DNA from 2 places in the Paenibacillus sp. FSL R5-0912 genome. Region 1 is predicted to be linked to the other one. Evidence: riboswitches for the same ligand, from Rfam matches in the RefSeq annotation. Region 1 holds a riboswitch; the other holds the start of a gene.
The links. Region 1 has a riboswitch for cyclic di-GMP ahead of R50912_RS34680 (choice-of-anchor A family protein). Riboswitches for the same ligand answer to the same signal wherever they lie in the genome.
Positions count from the first base shown of each region.

Region 2: it holds a riboswitch for cyclic di-GMP, as region 1 does, so the genes downstream of both, R50912_RS32950 (bifunctional diguanylate cyclase/phosphodiesterase) here and R50912_RS34680 (choice-of-anchor A family protein) in region 1, are expected to answer to the same signal.

Region 1 covers NZ_CP009282.1:563,524-567,495, reverse strand. Annotated here, with positions in the region: gene R50912_RS02455 (alpha/beta hydrolase) at 1-129, opposite strand, end outside; gene R50912_RS34680 (choice-of-anchor A family protein) at 373-2,319, opposite strand; cyclic di-GMP riboswitch class I at 2,401-2,490, opposite strand; gene R50912_RS34675 (choice-of-anchor A family protein) at 2,995-3,972, opposite strand, start outside.
Region 2 covers NZ_CP009282.1:184,666-188,637, reverse strand. Annotated here, with positions in the region: gene R50912_RS32950 (bifunctional diguanylate cyclase/phosphodiesterase) at 1-1,379, opposite strand, end outside; cyclic di-GMP riboswitch class I at 1,451-1,546, opposite strand; RNA gene ssrA (transfer-messenger RNA) at 1,962-2,326, opposite strand; gene smpB (SsrA-binding protein SmpB) at 2,529-3,008, opposite strand; gene rnr (ribonuclease R) at 3,234-3,972, opposite strand, start outside.

The sequences.
Region 1 (3,972 bases):
CAGATCCGGCGTCTTGCCCAGGAATTCTTTGGGTGCCCGCTTAATAGCCACTCCATAAAAGTACAATCCGGCATAAGCCAAAATCCCCGCGACAACAACCAGCACCACTAGCAGGTATATACTCCACATAACGTTCACCCTTTCAGTAATAACCATTTCTTTGAGGAAATGTGTATTCTTGCTTATGAATAATTTGAGCCTAGTATAGCATGGTATCCGTCCAACTAAAAACACCGCCGTCAGTCCGGCGCTGCCTGCTTCGCCCAAGTGGTAAGCTGCGATTAGAATGCGCCCCCGTATACAAAAAGGCTGCTTCCCGGAGAATCTCTCTCCGGCAGCAGCCCTCATCCAAACACAGTGGCTTAACAATAATTATTTGCGCTTGTTCACTCTGGCGGTTCTTCTAAGAAGCAGGCCCAGACCGGCAAGAGCAACACCCGCAATATAGTACGGCGCAGGACTTGATTCACCCGTCTGCGGCAGGGTTTGCTCTGCAGTCACACTGCCCAGAGGAATCTCGTCATCCGTAATGATTTCTTCAGGTGCCGGTCCTGCTACCGGTGAAGGTGCAGGTGCAGGAACCTCCACAACTGGCTGTGGCGCTGTTGTTGTCAGCATCGTCACAACCGGTGATGCTGCCGGCCCGAGAGGAACCGGGTCATCATTAATAGTAGTGTCGGTATCAGTCACAATAGTCCCAATCACTGTCGGAGCGGTTGATGTCGGAAATACGAAGCTTGGGACAAAAACACTCGTGCTGGTTGCTGTTGGTACCGCGGTCGGCGTTGCTGTCGGTGTTGCTGTTGGCGCTATTGTCGGCGTTGCTGTCGGTGTTGCCGTTGGCGCTGCTGTCGGTGTTGCCGTTGGCGCTGTTGTCGGCGTTGCTGTCGGTGTTGCCGTTGGCGCTGTTGTCGGCGTTGCTGTCGGTGTTGCCGTTGGCGCTGTTGTCGGCGTTGCTGTCGGTGTTGCCGTTGGCGCTGTTGTCGGCGTTGCTGTCGGTGTTGCCGTTGGCGCTGTTGTCGGTGTTGCAGTCGGCGTTGCCGTTGGCGCTGTTGTCGGTGTTGCAGTCGGCGTTGCCGTTGGCGCTGTTGTCGGTGTTGCAGTCGGTGTTGCCGTTGGCGCTGTTGTCGGCGTTGCCGTCGGTGTTGCCGTTGGCGCTGTTGTCGGCGTTGCCGTTGGCGTAGGCGTCGCTGCCGGTGTTGCCGTTGGCGTCGGCGTCACTGCAGGTGTTGCCGTTGGCGTCGGCGTCACTGCCGGTGTTGCTGTTGGCGTCGGCGTCACTGCAGGTGTTGCTGTTGGCGTCGGCGTCACTGCCGGTGTTGCCGTTGGCGTCGGCGTCACTGCAGGTGTTGCTGTTGGCGTCGGCGTCACTGCCGGTGTTGCTGTTGGCGTCGGCGTCACTGAAGGCGTCGAAGTCGGTGTCGGCGGATCTTGGCCTTTATACGGAATATGGTGGGATTCTCCCGATCCTGAGAGCGAAGCTCCGATCAGGTTCCCGTTGATTTGACCATTATTAAATTGAATAGAGGCATATGGAGCCAGCACAGATCCCAAAACTCCGATACCTTCGATTTGAAGACTGGTCGCTTGACTGAAGTTATATAACACTTTACTGTTCATAGCGTTATCCTTATTTCCGTTACCATTAATTCCCGTCCCCATATTCTTCATAGTTACTGAAGTGCCGGAGATATTTACTATAGCTGTTGAGCCATCTGGAATCTTAATTCTCAACTCATTTGCACTAGACAGCTTGCTGCCCTCTACAGTAAATATGTTAACATCCGAATTTGTACCTTCCAAAAAGAAATTACCGGAGTTGGCAGTGGTAACCCCATTAACAGGCTGAGAAGCAAGCTGCTGAGATTTCTCACGAAGTAAACTAAACTCGGCTGAAAAATCTACAACATTTATTTTTTGTTGTAAGCTTCCTGTCCCCCCGCGCGGGCCGCCGCTGCCGCTATAACTCCCCCCGTAGACTACATCACCCACGGTTTCTCCCTGGGAATAATACAGATTACCACCAGCGATGAGAGAGTATCCTTCCTTCGTTTCTTCACTAGTAAGACTATGTCCCACAGAGTAATTAACATTTAAATCCACGTTTCCGCCAGCAGCTAATCTGCCTTCAATATCACTATGCTTAACATCAACATCTCCCAAGATGAACACATTATACTTGGATGCATTGCCCGGCAAAGAGTTGCCCTCGGCTTTAACTGAGGTGCTCCCCAGTGAAATAATTCGGCCGCTTCCCACAATCAGAACTGCTATAAGTCCGAACACCGTAAGACGTTTGAATTTTTTTAATTGGAACATACAAGCTCACCTCACAGTTAATATAGATATAGGCCACATTTATATAACAAAAAAAGACCGCCGGAAAGAGGTTGCTCTCTTTACGGCAGTCGGACGATCGTTGCGCTCCATCGCGCTTTAGACTCCTGGACTTTGCGTCCCGTCCTTTCGAACGGTTTGCGTTTATACGTCAGTGAAAGATTAGGTTGTGAAATTATGTACTAAATCAAACTTTTATACTAATGTCTATGATATTCATTACTTTGGAACTAATTTTAGTTTATCCGCTATCAAGGCTGATTGTCAATGAAATCCTTTGAAACATCTGGTAATAGATTATATCTACCGATTCACTCCAAAGCACTGTTACAAAAGGTTTTTTTAATTGAAAACATAGCTTTCCCAGCTGAATCCTGATCCTCTCATCGCTCTCGATGGCACCGATAAGGATATTTTCAAACTATGTATAAAGAACTAATTTTAATTTTGAAATTTTAATATATACTCAAGGTCCCATGATCGTAAAGACGCAACTCTTTCTCCTTAGCACATTTGATTTTACGAGGAAATATAATATCAAATGTATATCCCATATAAAAAAGGCTGCTTTGTGGAGAACGTCTTCTCCCAAAGCAGCCTTTTCCCGATTTAGCGGTGATATCGCCAGCCTGTCGGAAAGGATCTTACGAATTGCATTTATTTACGTTTATCTGTTCTGGATCTTCTGCCGAGGAATATTCCCAATCCTGCAAGGGCTAGACCGACCAAGTAATAGGGAGCCGGACTGGACTCACCAGTCTTCGGGAGCGATGCATCCGCAGGTACATTGCCTAACGGAATCTCTTCATCAATGATTGTCACAATTGGCGTTGGACTTGGTGTTGCGCTTGGGCTTGGCGTTAGGGTTGGACTTGGTGTCACCACTAACGGCCGAGGTGTTACTGTTGTCACAGGGCCCAAAGGCAGCGGATCATCAATGATTATTGTATCTGGATTTACAATATAGCCGATTATTGGAGTCGGCGTTGGCACTACATTAATAAAGACGGGCGGTGCAGACGATGGTACTGGTGCCGGTGGTAATGTCGGTGTTGGTGTTGGTGTCGGCGTCGGTGTTGGTGTTGGTTCTGGTGTCGGCGTTGGCGCTGCCGTTGGCGTTGGTGTTGGTGTTGGTGTTGGTGTTGGTGTTGGTGTTGGTGTTGGTGTTGGTGTTGGTGTTGGTGTTGGTGTTGGTGTTGGTTCTACTGTCGGTGTTGGTGCCGCCGTTGGCGTTGGCGTTGGTGTTGGTGCTGCTGTTGGTGTCGGCGTTGGCGTTGGTTCTACTGTCGGTGTTGGTGCCGCCGTTGGCGTTGGTGTTGGTGCTGCCGTTGGTGTTGGCTCTGCCGTTGGCGTCGGTGTCGGTGCTGCTGTTGGCGTTGGTGTTGGTGCCGCCGTTGGCGTTGGTGTTGGTGTTGGTGTTGGTGTCGGTGTTGGCTCTGCCGTTGGCGTCGGTGTCGGTGCCGCCGTTGGCGTTGGTGTTGGCTCTGCCGTTGGTGTCGGTGTTGGCTCTGCCGTTGGCGTCGGTGTCGGTGCTGCTGTTGGCGTTGGTGTCGGTGCTGCTGTTGGCGTTGGTGTCGGTGCTGCCGTTGGCGTTGGTGTCGGTGCTGCTGTTGATGTTGGCGTTGGTTCTACTGT
Region 2 (3,972 bases), 380 kb from region 1:
GCCAATAAAACACTGAATATTTTTATGTAGTAGCTATACAAGCGGTCACGATAGGGGGCAATTGGTGCCTCGACAATAACACTCCAATCACCCAGTTCCGGAATTGTCATGATCTTGAAATAGGAGGATTCTCCCCATCTGTTCATTGGATTTCTGATAGCATCCGGGAACCAGTGATACAAACCGCCAATTATTTCACTTGCTTCGCCCCTTTCTGCCCAGTTATACGGGTTCATAACGGCCAGATCATCACGAGTACTCGCAATAACCCTGTCATTCCGGTCTACGATTGTGACATTCATTAGTCTATTATTCGCCAGCTTTTTTAACTCCGTTGTAACATAGTTAAGATTGAGCACACCTACGGCCGCCCCTGTAAATTCGCCGCTAATCATAATAGGGGAGCCCACAACGACAATGGGTTCGTTAACGCAACCTCTTCCAAGAAACACATCGGAAACAACGAATTGGTGTTTTTCTCTCATATATTCAAAGTAAGGCCGATCCGAGAAGTTTAAGCCAATCGTTGACTTTCCTTTGTTATTTAGTAATGGAGAGAACAGCTTTGTAACTCCGTTGCGATCAGCAATGTATGAAGTAGTAAAATCCGGATATAACGCCAGTAGATAAGCCATTTGGCGCTGCAAGGAATCGATCTCTTCCATCCTATTCTCAGCCGCCGCCATCGATAAAGTATTCACTGCGGCAACATGAACTTCTCCCCACTCTGTAAGATCATTGCGGATGATAGCGGAATCTCGTTCAGTCTCTGACTTTATTTTTTCATTCATGTTGTGATACTGTTCATGACCGATCATCACCGTCACCAGAAGCAAAGTTATAAAGGTAAACGTGACAAATATGTTGAAAAGCACATCATGAAGAGAGCTCGACATCTTGCGTTTTTGGAATGATGGCCATTTAAGAAGAGGCAGATAAGTAAAGATTAAACTGGAAATCAATACATTTAAAATACCATTCACGGCATCCTTAAGCACAACCAGCAGGGAAGCGGTAAAATTCATATCCAGGGCATAACGATAGAATACCCATATGAGAGGCATCCCTAAAATCATCCAATATAGGCTATCAAAAAGAACAATCCTTTTCCCTCTGTAGAAGACGCCGACAAATAAAGTTTCCAGCACAAAAACAAGCATAGCGTAAGGATGATTCCAAAGAAACAACGTGTAACCATTTACAATAACCGATGCCACTAAAGCCCATTTAAGACCATATATCCGCAATATCAAAAAGGTGAATATACTACCGAAGATAAAATTGACCCCCAGCAATAGGGATAGGCTGAGCATATTACCTAGTAGTCCAAAAATAATCAGAGCTATGATAAATACAATCGACTTATTAAATATACTCACTGTTCTCCCACCTTATGAATCAGGCCCATTGCAACAAAAAAACTCTCCCGAAAAGGAGAGGTTTCCTTGCCTTCGGTAACTGGCTGGCATAACATATCCAAATTGGACATGTGATAGCCCCTGTAGTTTTGCGACCCCGTTTTTCAACGAGTGTGCCCTATTATTATTGAGATTATCTGAAAGACAATACATTATTCGACATTAATCTACAAGCTGACACTAATTATAGTTGATACTGCTGGGTGTTACAACCAATTTCTACATTTCCGTATGGCACCGTTCATATCAACTTATAGCAGGTAGGAGTGCTCAGACTGCAACGATCTCTTCTTTGGTCAAAATCGAAGGGCGGATGATGGGTATGGAAGGCGAAAACACACGCCGAAGGGGGAGCATATTTATCACGGGTTACGTGGAGGCCAAAGCCACCGGTCTCCGTATAGCCTCAGTGAAACTCACTGTATCCATTAACAGCAAGCCCCCGAAACCGCGTCACAGCAAGCCTTTTAACCACCACGTATAGTCCAAAACAGCCGCCGAAATGAAAAAAGACACCCCTAAAGGTGTCTTCACTGATACTCCATATGGAGCCGAGGGGAGTCGAACCCCTGTCCGAAGATAACGGCACATAAGCTTCTACGAGTGTAGTCACGGATTTGATGTCACCCGAGTATCGCCCCGTAACCGGCTATACGTTGGGTCAGCCTGATTGTCTTCTTCAGCTCACCGCAGGCGGAGATGAGACAGCGTATCCCACTACTTGTTAGCCCCTATCCCTGTCACATGGGCGATGCAGGGTAGAAGCACGCGCACAGTTTCTTAGGCTGCGAAAGCGTAGTTGTTTTGTTGTTTGCCGTTTAATAGGCTTTAGCGTTGATGAAGCGGACGCGTCCCCACTACTCGCTACTCATGCTCGAACTATCCCCGTCGAATCCAAGAACGGCCCCTCATTAGAAAGGGCGCTTCGGATTAACGGATCAATGACAAGCATACATGCTGATCCGGTTCACAGCTATCTTGATCAAGATGGCTGTTCAGAAGCAATAAGTTTTACTTACACAGTATAGCACATTTATCAACACTTTAACACGTAGGTTAAAGGAATTGAAGGTCGAATCTGGAACAATTGGGCGCCAGGTGGTTACCAGTCTAGCGGGCGATCTTCTGTTTGTCGCGCAGCACACGCTGGATATCACGCTGAGCATCGCGCTTCGCGGCGGAGTCGCGCTTGTCGTATTCCTTCTTACCTTTACCAAGGCCGATCAGCAGCTTGGCGTAGCCATTGCGCACATAAATCTTCAGCGGCACAATCGTGAAGCCATCCCGCTTCGAGGAACCGAGCAGCTTGTGAATCTGTTCCTTATGCATGAGCAGCTTACGTGTACGCGTTGGATCGGTAGGGTTGGCGCGGTTCCCTTGTTCAAAAGGGCTGATATGCATATTGTGAATATGAATCTCACCGTTCCGGATGGTAGCAAAAGCGTCCCCGATGTTAGCGCGGCCGTTACGCAGCGATTTGATCTCTGTACCCGTCAGAACCAAACCCGCTTCATACGTATCCTCAATAAAATAATCATGGGAAGCTTTTTTGTTCTGGGCAAGCACTTTCCCGTCTGCTTTTTTACCCATGAAAGTCACTCCTTGAATTGAATTCCCGGCCCGTTATGAACGGACACCAGGTCTATATTGTATCAAAAGCCAAGCAGGCAGTGCAAGGAAGGATCACCCTATCCCGAGCAATCATTTTGACATATGGGTGTCAGGAAGTGCTACGTTTCAGGTGAAATAGAAGTCCCCTTATATTCTAAAAAAGCACTGTCCCCCTAAAGGAACAGTGCCTTCTATTAATTCTGCCTAGGCCTGAGGTTTCTTCTTCCGCTTTCTGCGGCCGCCGCCCTCCGGATTGCCGCTCTTGTCGCCAGCGCCTGCCGGTGCCGGATTAGTGGTCTCCACGTTGCCTGGAGTCACAGAAGTGCCGATGAAGACGCCGCCTTTCTTCTTCTTGCGGCGGCTCTTGCCCTCCGGCGCTGCGCCGTTGCCTTCGCTTCCGAGGCCGCTGCCGAGGTCTTCGCGGCTGCGGAACCGTGTGCTCGCGTCCACGCCGCGCAGCTCACCGCCCGCCTGCTCGGCTCCGCCCCCGCTTGGCGCGCCGTAGCCGCCCTTGCCGGAGCCGAAGCCGAAGGCAATGCCGCGTCCCCCGGCACTGCCTCCGCCGTCTCCGCCGCGGCCTCTGCCGCGCTCACGCTCGCGCGGAGCACCTGATCCGCCGGCTTCGCCCCGGCGGTCCGCCTTCGCCGCGCTGCCCGCTGCGGAGGCGGCTGCAAGTGCACGCCGCGCGGCCGCTTCCGGCCCGCGGCCGCGCTTACGGCCGCCTGCTGCGCCGCCGTCTTCAGCCGGCGCTACACCTGCGCGCGGCTCTTCACCAGCGCCAGCCTCAGCGCCGCCGCCCTTAACTGCACCGCCAAAGACACCGGCGCCAGCGCTGCCGCTCTTGCCTTTACCTTTGGCGCCGAATCCAGCCGCACCGGCAGCTGCACCGCCGTTCTTGCCCTTCCCGGCGCCTTTAGCCGCACCAGCCGCTGCGCGGCCAGGC